3 regions of the Spirillospora sp. NPDC048819 genome follow, and region 2 is predicted to be linked to each of the others. Evidence: riboswitches for the same ligand, from Rfam matches in the RefSeq annotation. Region 2 holds a riboswitch; each other region holds the start of a gene.
What was found. Region 2 has a riboswitch for cobalamin ahead of metE (5-methyltetrahydropteroyltriglutamate--homocysteine S-methyltransferase). Riboswitches for the same ligand answer to the same signal wherever they lie in the genome.
Positions count from the first base shown of each region.

Region 1: another riboswitch for cobalamin. It lies ahead of AB0C35_RS36745 (ABC transporter substrate-binding protein); the one in region 2 lies ahead of metE (5-methyltetrahydropteroyltriglutamate--homocysteine S-methyltransferase).
Region 3: another riboswitch for cobalamin. It lies ahead of AB0C35_RS16515 (ribonucleoside-diphosphate reductase subunit alpha); the one in region 2 lies ahead of metE (5-methyltetrahydropteroyltriglutamate--homocysteine S-methyltransferase).

Region 1 is NZ_JBEZGN010000038.1:54,887-59,283, reverse strand. It holds gene AB0C35_RS36755 (ABC transporter ATP-binding protein) at 1-317, opposite strand, end outside; gene AB0C35_RS36750 (iron ABC transporter permease) at 314-1,372, opposite strand; gene AB0C35_RS36745 (ABC transporter substrate-binding protein) at 1,707-2,627, opposite strand; cobalamin riboswitch at 2,703-2,825, opposite strand; gene AB0C35_RS36740 (TetR/AcrR family transcriptional regulator) at 2,908-3,558, shown strand; gene AB0C35_RS36735 (VOC family protein) at 3,555-3,941, shown strand; gene AB0C35_RS36730 (LLM class F420-dependent oxidoreductase) at 3,919-4,397, opposite strand, start outside.
Region 2 is NZ_JBEZGN010000022.1:55,748-60,144, reverse strand. It holds gene AB0C35_RS26800 (DUF6596 domain-containing protein) at 1-143, opposite strand, end outside; gene AB0C35_RS26795 (YciI family protein) at 140-559, opposite strand; partial or broken gene AB0C35_RS26790 (SDR family oxidoreductase) at 702-926, opposite strand; gene AB0C35_RS26785 (histidine phosphatase family protein) at 999-1,691, shown strand; cobalamin riboswitch at 1,743-1,941, shown strand; gene metE (5-methyltetrahydropteroyltriglutamate--homocysteine S-methyltransferase) at 2,045-4,288, shown strand; gene AB0C35_RS26775 (ATP-binding protein) at 4,324-4,397, opposite strand, start outside.
Region 3 is NZ_JBEZGN010000010.1:107,397-111,793, forward strand. It holds gene AB0C35_RS16510 (ribonucleotide-diphosphate reductase subunit beta) at 1-209, opposite strand, end outside; gene AB0C35_RS16515 (ribonucleoside-diphosphate reductase subunit alpha) at 248-2,599, opposite strand; cobalamin riboswitch at 2,724-2,944, opposite strand; gene AB0C35_RS16520 (MFS transporter) at 3,052-3,690, shown strand; gene AB0C35_RS16525 (YcnI family protein) at 3,768-4,397, shown strand, end outside.

The sequences.
Region 1 (4,397 bases), on a different contig from region 2:
TGCGGGATGTACGGCGACCTTCCGAGGAGCGTGTAGTCGAACACCGTCATCCCCACCGGAAGGTTCGGGCTCTGCGGCGCATAGGCGATCAACCGGGCCCGCTGTCTCGGCTTCAGCGTCCCCAGGTCCACGCCCGCCACGGTGATCTCGCCGTGCGACGGCACCAGCCCCAGGACCGCGCGCAGCAGCGTCGACTTCCCCGCCCCGTTCGGCCCGATGATCGCCGTCCACGACCCGGCCGGGACGTCCAGCGACACGCCCTTCAGGACGGGCCGTCCGCCCAGCGCCACGTCCAGGCCCCGCACCAGAACCGTCACGTGTCCACCTGCCTGCGGCTCGCGCGCAGCACCGCGACGAAGAACGGCCCGCCGACGAACGCCGTCACCACCCCGAGCGGAATCTCTCCCGGCTCGATCACCGTCCGCGCCACCAGGTCCGCCACCTCCAGGAACGCCGCGCCGCCCAGCAGCGACAGCGGCAGCACGATCCGGTACGAGCCGCCCGCCAGCCGCCGCACCACATGCGGCACCACGATCCCGACGAACCCGATCAGCCCGCTCACCGCGACCGCGCACGCCGTCGCCAGCGACGCCGCGACCAGCACCGTCAGCCGCACCCGCGCCGCGGACAGGCCGAGCGACGCCGCCTCCTCGTCCCCGACGCTCAGCACGTCCAGCAGCCGGCCGTGCGCGAGCAGGATCACCGTCGACACCAGGGAGTACGGGGCGATCAGCGCGAGCTGGTTCCAGTCGGCCGCCCCGACCCCGCCGAGCAGCCAGGAGAAGATCCGCTGCAGCTCCTCCGCCTTCAGCTGCTGCAGGAACGTCTGGATCGCCGCCAGGAACGACGACACCGCGACTCCGGCCAGCACCAGCGTCGCGGCGCCGTTCCCGCGTCCCGCCGTGTTGCCCAGCGCGTACGCCATGAACACGCCGCCGATCGCGCCCGCGAACGCGGCGAGCGGCACCGCGTACCCCGGGTCGCCCGGCAGCAGCACGATCACCATCGTCGCGCCGACCCCGGCGCCCGCCGCGGCGCCAAGCAGATACGGATCGGCGAGCGGATTGCGGAACACGCCCTGATAGCCGGCGCCCGCCATGGCGAGCATCCCGCCGACCAGCGCCGCCATCAGCGCCCTCGGCACCCGCAACTCGAACAGGACGTTCTCGTCGATGACACTGAGCCCAGAGTCGATGTGCACGAACGGGACCCGGTCGGCCAGCGCCAGCAGCACCCCGCCGACGGGCAGCCCCGCCGCCCCCACCAGCACCCCGGCCAGGAGAGTCCCGGCCAGCAGCAGGATCGCCAGCCCGAGCGACAGCGGCCGCAACTTGGCCTGCCCCGCCGGCTCCGGCAACGGCTTCCGCAGCATCACGCCCCACCCTCGCCGGAGACCCGAGCCCGATTCCGTTGGACGCCCGTGACGTTCGCCCATGCCGCCGTGCCCATCCGCGTCCGCTGACGCTGGGCGTCCGCGACGCTCATGGGAGGCGGGCTCATGCTCGTCTGCGTCCGCCACCGACGGGGCGGCGGGTCCGCCCTCGCACGCGGGCCGGACGTCTCCGGACGTCCCGGCGACGTCCTGTGCGTCCCCCTTGACGTCCGGGGACGTCCCGGCCGGGTCGTGCACGTCGGCCGGGACGTCCGGGGACCGGTGGCCCCGGCGGGACTGGGCGCTCATGGGCGGGCGTCCATCAGGACAGTGATCACTGGACCTTCTGCACCGCGTCACCGATCGCCTTGACGAACTCGGGCAGGCGGGGGCCCCAGCGGGAGGCGATGTCGTCGTCGAGTTCGACCACGCCCTTGTGCTTGACCGCGTCCAGGTCCGACCAGCCGGGGCGCTCGGCGAGCGTCGCGGCGTTCTGGCCGCAGCACTTGGTGTCGGCCAGGAAGATCAGGTCGGGGTCCTGCTTGAGGAGGTACTCGCGCGACAGCTGCGGGTACTCGCCGCTGGCCTTGTCCGCCCCGTCGGCGATGTTGCGGAGGCCGAACAGCCCGTACACCTGGCCGACGAACGTCCTGGACGTCACGGAGTGCAGCTGGTTGTCGAGCTCGTGGTAGTAGCTGAGGCCCTTCGCCTTGGAGGACGCGGCGACCGTCTGCTGGATCCTCGCCCGCATGTCGTCGGTGAGCTTCTTGGCCTCGGCTGCATGGCCGGTGGCCAGCCCGAGGTCGTTGATCTCGTCGTAGGCCTCGTCCAGCTTGGTCGGCGCGGGCTCCAGCAGGACGGGGATCTTGACCTTCTCCAGCGCCTTGACGATGCCGTTCAGGTCGTCGGACACGACGACGAGGTCGGGCTTGTACGCGATGACCGCCTCGGCGTTCGGCTTGAACCCCGACAGCTTCGTCTGGGGCGCGTTCGGCGGGTGGTTGGAGTAGTCGTCCACGGCCACCACCTGCGGTCCCGCGCCGATGGCGAAGAGCGTCTCGGTGTGAGTGGGGGAGAGCGACACGATCCGCTCGGGCCTGGCCGGGACGGTCACCGCGCCGTTGGCGGCCTGGACGGTGACGGCGGCCTTCGGGCCTGACGCCGCATCGCCGGTCTTGCCGTCGCCGCCGCATCCGGCCGTGAACGTGACGGCGACGATCGCCATCATCGCGCCGAAAGTACGTACGGGTCTCACAGGAGCCTCCTGGGGTCCAGGGAAGCCGCGGCCCGCTCATCCATGACGGATCGCCCTTCCACGAGGTCGAGAATCGTCGGCGCGCGAGGAGGCGACCTGGCTCGGCCACTTCGAGAGGGGCACCACAGTTGCGGGACAGCGCCGGATTCACACCGGACTTCGCTCCAGACGCGCAGCATCGCAACGGTATCAGGCGCCGAATCCGGACCTGTCCCCTCATCGGAGTGAGCACACACTCCGATCTTGACGGAGTGACCACTCACTCCGTACCGTGGCGGATGTGCCCGACAAGAGCCGCCGCCGCGCCCCGGGAATGACCCCGCGGGAACGCCGCGAAATGATCATCCGCACCGCGTTGCCGCTGGTCGCCGAACACGGCGCGGCCGTCACCACCGGCCAGATCGCCCGTGCCGCGGGCATCGGCGAAGCGACGATCTTCCGCGTGTTCACCGGCAAGGACGAACTGCTGGACGCGTGCGTCACCGAGGCGCTGCGCGCCGACCACGTCCTGGACGAGATCGCGGCGATCCCGCTGGACCGGCCGCTGACCGCCCGCCTGGCCGAGGCGAGCGACGCGATCGAGGCCTACCTCGCCCGCATGGGCACGGTCATCGGCGCCCTCCACGCCACCGGCCGTCCAGGCCGGCGCCCACCCGTCCGCGACGGGCGCGCCCCCCACCCCGGCGGCGGACCCGCCGACGCCGACGTGGACCGCGACATCGCGATGAACCAGACCCGCGACGCGCTGGCCGCGCTGTTCGAGCCCGAACGCGACCGGCTGCGCCTGCCCGCCGATCAGCTGGCGGACCTGTTCATGGCCCTGGTCTTCGCGCGGTCCCGTCCCCCCGCCGGGCCCGCGACGCCGCCGCCCGCAGAGGTTTACCTGGACGTCTTCCTGCACGGCGCCCTCAAGGAAGGAACCACCGAGTGACGATCACGCTCGACCACACCGTCGTGACGGCCGCCGACAACGACGAGGCCGCCCGCTTCTTCGCCGCCGTCATGGGCCTGGAGTACACCGGCCCGCACCCGCACGCGCGGCATTTCGTCCCGATCCGGGTGAACGAGGCGCTCACCCTCGACTTCCTGACCGTCGCACACCCGCAGGGCCACCATCTCGCCTTCGACGTCGACGCCGTCACCTTCGACACGGCCGTCGAACGCATGGACGCCCGCGAGATCCCCTACGGCGACGGACCCGCCCACGCCGACAACGGACGAATCGACCACGCCCATCCGCACGGCGGCCGCGGGGTCTACTTCTCCGACGCCAGCGGCAACCTCTACGAACTCATCTCGCCATGTAGGACTTGAGGAACTCCCTGGTCCGCCCGCGGCTCTCTCCCGGCACGAACTCCGCGGCGACGAAATCGGTCGCGCCCGCCTCGGACAACGCCTCCAGTTTCGCCGCGACCGTGTCCTCGTCCCCGACAACGGCCAAGTCCGCAGGGCCGTCCACCCCTTCGCGGTCCATCATCGCCCTGTAGGACGGCAACATCCCGTACATCTCGAACGTCTCGCCCGCCTGCTCCCGCGCGCGCTCGGGATCGTCAGTGACGCACACAGGCAGGACGCACACAATCCGTGGCTCCGGCCGCCCCGCCGCCTTGGCCGCCGTCGTGATGGTCGGCGCGATGTGCTCGCGGATGGTGACGGGACCGGTCATCCACAGCACCGTCCCGTCCGTCCGCTCCGCCGCCAGCTTGAGCATCTTGGGCCCCAGCGCCGCGAGGAGCACGGGCACCCGCCCCTCGTTCGGGACGCTCAGCC
Region 2 (4,397 bases):
CGCGGCAGGTCGTCGGGCCAGACGCGGATCGCCTCGACCAGCGCGTCCTGGACGGCGTCCTCGGCCGCGGCGAAGTCGGCTCCGCGGCGGATGAGGATCGCCAGGACGTTCGGCGTGAGGCTCCGGAGCAGGACGTCGTTCACCCGAGATGACACTCCGTGATATCCGGCTGCGCGGTCAGGAGCGGCCGGACCTCCAGCCACTCGTGGACCGGCTCGCCGCCCGCCCCGGGAGCGGCCGACAGCTCCCCGGCCAGCTCGATCGCGCGCTCGTAACCGTCGACGTCGATCACCGTCCAGCCGGCGATGAGGTCCTTGGTCTCGGCGAACGGGCCGTCGGTGACGGGCGGCCGGCCCTCTCCGTCGTAGCGGACCCACACCCCCTCGGGCGCGAGCGCCCGGCCGTCGACGTACTCGCCGTTCGCCTCCAGGCGGGAGGCGAAGTCCTCCATGTACTTCACGTGGGCCGAGATCTCCTCGGGCGTCCACTTGTCCATCGGCACGTCGTTGACCGAGGCGGGAGCGCCGCGGTAGTGCTTGAGCAGCAGGTACTTGGCCATCGTGATTCTCCTAGGTGCTGGTGCCACTCTCATGCTCGTCCTCACCACGGGGACGGAGCCGGTCACGGATTCTCGACATCGCCGTCCGAACCATTCTGGCTCTCCCGGACGAGCCGCCTCGAGTTCCACGCGTGGCGCGGAGTCAGGATTCTTCGGGGTCGCGGCCTACGGCGTGGCGGCCACCGTCCACGGGGAGGACGGCGCCGTTGACGAAGCTCGCCTCGTCCGAGAGCAGGTAGGCGACGGCGGCGGCCACCTCGTCCGGGCGGCCCACCCTGCCGACCGGGTGCAGCAGGCGCATCTCGTTCTCGATGCGCGCCGCCTCGTCCGGGGTCCGGCCTTCGAGGAAGTTCTCGTAGCGCGCCGTCGTGGTCGCCCCTCTCCTCGTGCGGCTCGTCCGATCTTCCGTGCCGCCGAGCCCGTGTGCCAGGCTGGCGGCGTGATCTTGGTGCGGCGGGTGTGGATGGTCCGGCACGGGCAGAGCGAGTCGAACGCCGGGCTGCCGACGAACGGGCCTGGTGTCTCCCCGCTGACCGCGCGGGGACGTGAGCAGGCGGTGCGGATGGCCGCGGCGTTCACCGGGCCGCCCGCGCTCATCGTCAGTTCGTCGTTCGTCCGGGCGCGTCAGACCGCCCAGGCGACCGCGGAGCGGTTTCCCGGGGTGCCTTACGAGGAGTGGCCCGTCCAGGAGTTCACTTATCTGGGCGAGTTGCACGGGCCGCGGACCACGAACGAGCAACGGCGGCCCTTCGCCGAGGACTACTGGGAACGGAGTGACCCTGATCACGTCAACGGCGGCGGGGAGTCCTTCCGGGCGCTGATCAGGCGCGCCAACGCCTTCCTGGACGGCCTCGCCGAACGTCCGGAGGACGGGCTGATCGCGGTGTTCACTCACGGCCTCTTCATGAAGGCCGTGATGTGGTCGTTGATGACCGGGGTCACCGACCCCGACGCCGCGGCGATGCGGGGCTTTCGTCATTTCAACGGCGCGTGCGACGTCCCGAACTGCGCCGTCGTCGAGTTGTGGCGGCCGAGCGGGCCGTACGGGTTCCGCGTCGTCGGCGGCGGCACGACGCACCTTGCCGAGGCGTCCACCAGCCAGGAGACCGCTCCGTCCGGGCTCCTGGACTAGGCGCGCGGGGCCGGTTCACGGGCGGGCTATAGACTCGGGCCTGCGGACGGTTCACTCGTGCCTCGTGCGGGTTCGGGTGTCGTAAGAGGGAACCCGGTGGGAATCCGGGACTGCCCCGCAGCGGTGAGCGGGAACGACCGCCGTCATCACGCACTGGGCCACGGCGGCCTGGGAAGCGACGGCCAGTAGGACGCCTCGGAGGAGGCGGTGCCCGCGAGTCCGAAGACCTGCCTCCGCCCGCGCACCGGCCGGTGCGCGGTGGGTCTGCGGCCTCGTGGGACGGTCTGCGGCACGGGGTTCGCCGTGCGCATTCCCTTTCGCGGGCCGCTTGTGGCACAGCGAGGGAAGCCGCCATGAACACGACGATCCTCGGATACCCCCGCATCGGGGCGCGCCGGGAGCTGAAGTTCGCCACCGAGGACTACTGGGCGGGACGCGCCGACGCCGACGCGCTCGCGAAGGCCGGCGCCGAACTGCGCGCGTCGGTCTGGACCGAGTTGCGCGACGCCGGGCTGGACGCCGTCCCGTCGAACACGTTCTCGTTCTACGACCAGGTGCTCGACACGAGCGTGCTGGTCGACGCCGTCCCGGACAGGTACCGGCATCTGACCGGGTTCGACCGGTATTTCGCGATGGCGCGCGGCGTCCAGGACGTCCCGCCGCTTGAGATGACCAAGTGGTTCGACACGAACTACCACTACATCGTCCCCGAGCTGGGGCCGGACGCCAGGTTCCGGCTGGCGGAGGGTGCGGCGGCCAAGCCGCTGGCGGAGTACCGGGAGGCCAAGGCGCTCGGTGTCGAGACGCGGCCGGTGCTCGTGGGGCCGCTCACGTATCTGCTGCTGGCCAAGCCCGCGGCGGACGCGCCCGAGGGGTTCCGTCCGCTCGATCTGCTCGACGGGCTCGTCGACGTGTACGCCGAGGTGCTGGAACGCCTGGCCGGGGCCGGGGCGGAGTGGGTGCAGCTGGACGAGCCCGCCCTCGTCGCGGACCGGAGCGAGGAGGAGATCGACGCGCTGGCGCGGGCGTACGCGCGGCTGGGGCGGCTGACGAGCAGGCCGCGGCTGATGGTCGCCGCCTACTTCGGGACGATCGGGGCGGACGCGCTGCGCACCCTGGCCCGCAGCCGCGTCGAGGCGATCGGCCTGGACTTCGCCGCCGGGCCCGGCAATGTCGACGTGCTCGCCTCGGTCGGCGGGCTGCCGCGCAAGACCCTCGTGGCGGGAGTGGTGGACGGCCGCAACGTGTGGCGCGCCGACGAGCGGCGGGCCAGGGCCGTCTGCGCGTCGGTGCTCGGGCTCGTCGACCGGGTCGTGGTGAGCACGTCCTGCTCGCTGCTGCACGTCCCGATCGACTTGGACGCCGAGACGTCGCTGGACACCGGTGTCCGGGAGCGGCTCGCGTTCGCCCGGCAGAAGGTCGCCGAGGTCGTGGCGCTCGGCCGGGCGCTGCGCGAGGACGTCCCCGCCCCGGCCGAACCGGCGCCGGCCGCGGGGATAGACCGGGCCGTCCGGGAACGGCTGGGGTCGATCGGCGACACGCGCCGGGGCGACCGCGCCGCCCGGTTCGCCGCGCAGCGGGACGCGCTGGGGCTGCCGGAACTGGCCACGACGACGATCGGCTCCTTCCCGCAGACCCCCGAGATCCGCCGGGCCCGCGCCGACCGCCGCGCCGGGCGGATCACCGGCGACGCCTACGAGCGGGCGATGAAGGACGAGATCGCCCGCGTCATCGCACTGCAGGAGGACCTCGGGCTGGACGTCCTCGTGCACGGCGAACCCGAGCGCAACGACATGGTGCAGTACTTCGCCGAGCAGCTCGACGGGTACGCCGCGACGGAGCACGGGTGGGTGCAGTCGTACGGGTCGCGGTACGTCCGGCCGCCGATCCTGCACAGCGACGTCGCGCGTCCCCGGCCGATGACGGTGGAGTGGGCGACGTACGCGCAGTCGCTGACGAGCAGGCCGGTCAAGGGGATGCTGACGGGTCCGGTCACCATGCTCGCCTGGTCGTTCGTCCGGGACGACCAGCCGCTCGCCGACACCGCCCGGCAGGTCGCGCTCGCCCTCCGCGACGAGATCGCCGACCTGGAGGCGGCCGGCATCCGGATCATCCAGGTCGACGAACCCGCGCTGCGTGAACTGCTGCCGCTGCGGGACGCCGACCGTCCCGCCTACCTGGACTGGGCGGTCGGCGCGTTCCGCCTCGCGACCTCCGGCGTCGCCGACACCACCCAGATCCACACGCACATGTGCTACTCGGAGTTCGGCGAGATCATCGGGGCGATCGGGGCGCTGGACGCCGACGTCACCAGCGTCGAGGCGGCCCGCTCGCACATGGAGCTGGTCGGCGACCTGCGCGCCGCCGGGTACGAGAACGGCATCGGGCCGGGCGTGTGGGACATCCACTCACCGCGCGTCCCCGGCGCCGGGGAGATGGAGGAGAACCTGCGGCGCGCGCTGCGGGCCGTGGAGCCGGCGCGGCTTTGGGTCAACCCCGACTGCGGGCTGAAGACCCGCGCGTATCCGGAGACGGAGGCGTCGCTGCGGAACCTGGTGACGGCGGCGCGGCGCGTCAGGGACGACGTGGCCGGCTGAGGGTTCCACGTGGTCTGACCGTCCCCCCCGTACGGTCAGACCACGTGGACGTCGTCCAGCGATTCGCAGATCCGGACGATCTGCTCGCACGCCTCGGTGATGTCGGTGA
Region 3 (4,397 bases), on a different contig from region 2:
ACGATCGAGTCGCCGGTGGCGAAGAACGCGACCAGGCGGTTGACGAGGTGGACTTCGGCGGGCGTGAGGCGCGCGAGGTCCACCAGGTCGGACGCGAGGTCGACCTCCTCGACCGTCCACGTGTTGCGGATCGCGGCGCGGTAGCGCTCGTAGAAGTCGGGGTAGCGCATGGGCCGCAGGGTCAGGTCCATGCCGGGGTCGAGCAGCATGCTGTTTCCTTCTCTTCGCGTTCCTTCTGTTCGCGCGCTCACTGGCACGCCTCACAGGTCTCGGGGTTCTCCAGAGAGCACGCCGCCGCAGTGGACTGGGTAGCCGTGGTCTGGGTGGCCGTGGTTTGGGTGCCCGTGGTTTGGGTGCCCGTGGTTTGGGTGACGGTCGTCTGCGCGATCCGGGTGGCCGGGCGGGAGCGCAGGTAGTAGGTCGTCTTGAGGCCGCGCCGCCACGCGTAGGCGTACATCGAGGAGAGCTTGCCGATGGTCGGCGTCTCCATGAACAGGTTCAGCGAGTGGGACTGGTCGATGTACGGGGTGCGGGCGGCGGCGAGGTCGATCAGCGCCTTCTGCGGCAGTTCCCAGGCCGTCCGGTACAGGGTCCGCATCTCCTCGGGGAGGCCGGCGATGCCCTGGACGGAGCCGTTCGCCTTCTTGATCGCCTCGCGGACCGGCGGCGTCCAGCGGCCGAGCGACTTCAGGTCGTCCACCAGGTAGCCGTTGATCTGCAGGAACTCCCCGGACAGCGTCTCGCGCTTGAACAGGTTGGACACCTGCGGCTCGATGCACTCGAAGCAGCCCGCGATCGACGCGATCGTCGCGGTCGGCGCGATCGCGATCAGCAGCGAGTTGCGGAGCCCGACCTCGGCGACGCGGGCCCGCAGCCGCTCCCACTCGGCGGGACGCGACGGCGCCGCGTCCGGGAAATGGTCCAGGTGGAGCTGGCCGCGGGCCGTGCGCGTCCGGTCGTAGGCGGGCAGCGGTCCGTGCGCGGCGGCCAGGTCGGCGGACGCACCGTAGGCGGCCAGCGCGATCTCCTCGGAGATGCGCGTCGACAGCTCGCGGGCCTCCGGCGAGTCGAACGGCAGGCGGAGCGTGAAGAACACGTCGGCCAGGCCCATCACGCCCAGGCCGATCGGCCGCCACTTGCCGTTCGCCGCCTCCGCCTCTGGCGTCGGGTAGTAGCCGCGGTCGATGGTGCGGTCCAGGAACCGCACGGCGGTGCGGACGGTGGCGCGGAGCCGCTCCCAGTCCACGCCGGACGGGCCGACGTGCGCGGCGAGGTTCACCGACCCGAGGTTGCACACGGCCGCCTCACCGTCGCTGGTCACCTCCAGGATCTCCGTGCACAGGTTGGAGAGGTGGACGGTCTGGCCCGGTTCGGCGGTCTGGTTGCAGGCGCGGTTGGCGGCGTCCTTGAACGTCATCCAGCCGTTGCCCGTCTCGGCGAGCGTCCGCATCATCCGCCCGTACAGCTTGCGGGCCGGGATCTGCCGGACGTACCGGCCTTCCCTCTCGGCCGCCCGGTACGCCTCGTCGAACGCGTCGCCCCACAGGTCGGCCAGCTCGGGGACCTCCTTCGGGTCGAACAGCGACCATGTCGCGTCGTCCTCGACGCGGCGCATGAACTCGTCCGGGATCCAGTTGGCGAGGTTGAGGTTGTGGGCGCGGCGCGCGTCCTCGCCGGTGTTGTCGCGCAGCTCCAGGAACTCCTCGACGTCGGCGTGCCACGGCTCCAGGTACACGCACGCCGCGCCCTTGCGGCGCCCGCCCTGGTTGACGGCCGCGACGGACGAGTCGAGCGTGCGCAGCCACGGGACGATCCCGTTCGAGTGCCCGTTGGTGCCGCGGATCAGCGAGCCCCGCGACCGGACCTTCGTCCAGGAGATCCCGATGCCTCCCGCGTACTTGCTGAGCCGCGCGACCTGCCCGTACCGCTCGTAGATCGACTCCAGCTCGTCGCGCGGCGAGTCGAGCAGGAAGCAGGACGACAGCTGGGGGCGGCGGGCCGCGGAGTTGAACAGCGTCGGCGAGCTCGGCAGGTACGACAGCGTGCTGAGCAGGCCGTACAGCTCGGCGGCGTCGTCCACGGTGTCGGCGAGGCCGCACGCCACGCGCAGGAGGAAGTGCTGGGGGCGTTCGAGGACGAGCCGTGTCCGCGGATGCCTCAGCAGGTACCGGTCGTAGAGGGTGCGGAGCCCGAAGTACTCGAAGCGGTCGTCGGCCGCCTCGTCGACGAGGGCGTTGAGCGCCGGCGCGTTGGCGGCGGCGAACGCGGCCGGGGCGTCGGCCAGGAGACCCTCCCGGTGTGCGGCGGCGACCGACTCGGCGAACGTGCGGACGCCGGCGGCGGCCGCCTCGTCCCGGATCCGGGTGCCGAGCAGCCGCGCGGCGACCCGGGAGTAGCCGGGTTCGGCGGGCACCAGCGCGGCGGCCTCACCGATCGCGAGGTCCCGCAGCGCCGCCGCGTCCATCCCGCCGGCGGCGCGGACGGCGGCCAGCACCCGTCCCGCCTCGGCGCCCGGTACCCCGTCGCAGGCCGCCTCGACCTCGGCGGCGATCCCGGTGAACGGCGCCGCCGCCGGCGGCGCGGCCAGGTCCTGTGTCACGTGCTTCTCCCCTCGCAAGCCGCCTCGCGGAGGCATGCGAACGGGACGCGGGCGCCACCCGCCAGGGCACGCCGCGCTCCGTCCCCGGCCCACCCGCGAGGCCTGGACGTGTTGGTCCGGAACGCGTCCCGGACGCCGTGCCGGCAGGTCTTCGGACTCGCGGGCGCCGCCTCCTCCGAGGCGTCCTACTGGCCGTCGCTTCCCGGGCCCGCGCGGGCCCAGTGCTTCATGACGGCGGTCGTTCCCGCTCACCGCTGCGGGGCAGTCCCGGACTCGCACCGGGTTCCCTCTCGCGTCGCCCCCGCCGCGAAACGGCGGGGGCGAACCAGCACGGGATTGAACCCTACATCTAGATGACGATCTTTGTGCAACCCCAAGATGTTGGGCGTGTCTGAAAGGACCGGCAGGGCCGGATGCGGGGACGGCGACCCGGGTGGGAGGATGGTCTCGCCATGTCCCCGCATGCCCCAAACTCCGTTCTGCGAACCGCCCGCGCGGTGGTGTTCGCCACCGTGTGCGTCACGCTTGCGATCACCGGGCACGTGCTCGCGTCGGGGACGGTTCCGGCCTGGGCGGCGGTCGCGGGGTTCTGCGCCGTGCTGGGCGTGGCCTTCATGCTCGTGGGCCACGAACGCTCCCTCGCGACGATCCTCGGCGGCCTCCTCGGCGGCCAGTTCGCTCTGCACACCCTGTTCACGGCCGCGTCCGAGCCGATCCTTCAGCACTCGCCGGAGATGCACGCGGCGATGGGCGGGGTGACGCCGGCCGGTCAGGACGTCATGGTGCCGGTCGTGCACGGCACGGGCGGCACGACGATGACGCTCGCGCACACCGTGGCCGCGCTGGTGGCGGCGTGGTGGCTGCGACGCGGCGAGCGGGCCGCGTGGTCGCTGGCCCGGCGGGTCGCCGCGGCGGCGGACCGTCCGGTCCGGCTCCTGATCGCGCTCCTCACCGTTGAACCCGCGGCGCCTCCGCGGCGTACCCCCGTGGTACCGGCGGCTGCCGCCGTGATGGCCGTCGGCCGTGTGCTGCGGCACCAGGTCGTCCGGCGGGGTCCCCCGCCGCGTTCGAGGGCGCTCGCCCGCATCTGAGGCGAGCGCCGTACGTCACCGGACGCCGATCCAGCGGCGTTTCCGGATTTTCCGTACGACTCGAACGGAGTTCCGCCATGTCCTTTGTTCCGCATGCCCGCAGGGTCGGCGCGGTCGCGTCCCTGTCCGCCATATCCGTGCTCGCGCTGGCGACGGCCGCGTCCGCGCACGTCACCGCCAACCCGAAGACCGCCGAGCAGGGCTCGTACGCCAAGGTGGCGTTCCGGGTGCCGAACGAGCGCGACAACGCGTCCACCACGAAGGTCGTGGTGCACCTGCCGGTCGAGCACCCGCTGTCGTCGGTGTCGGTCCGTCCGGTCCCCGGCTGGACGGTGAAGGTGGAGAAGTCGAAGCTCCCGGAGCCGATCAAGACGCACGGCGGCGAGCTGACCGAGGCCGTCACCAAGATCACCTGGTCGGGCGGGGGCATCGAACCCGGCCAGTTCGAGGAGTTCGACGTCTCGATGGGGCGGCTGCCGACCGACACCGACCAGATGGTCTTCAAGGCCGACCAGACGTACTCCAACGGCGAGGTCGTCAAGTGGGCGGAGGAGCCGCCGGCCGAGGGCGCGGAGGAGCCCGAGCACCCCGCACCGGTCCTCAAGCTCACCCCGGAGGGCGGCACGGAGACGGCCGGGCTGACCGCCCAGACCAAGCCCGGCGAGAAGGCGGCGGCGTCCGCCGATGACGGGACGGCCCGGCTGCTC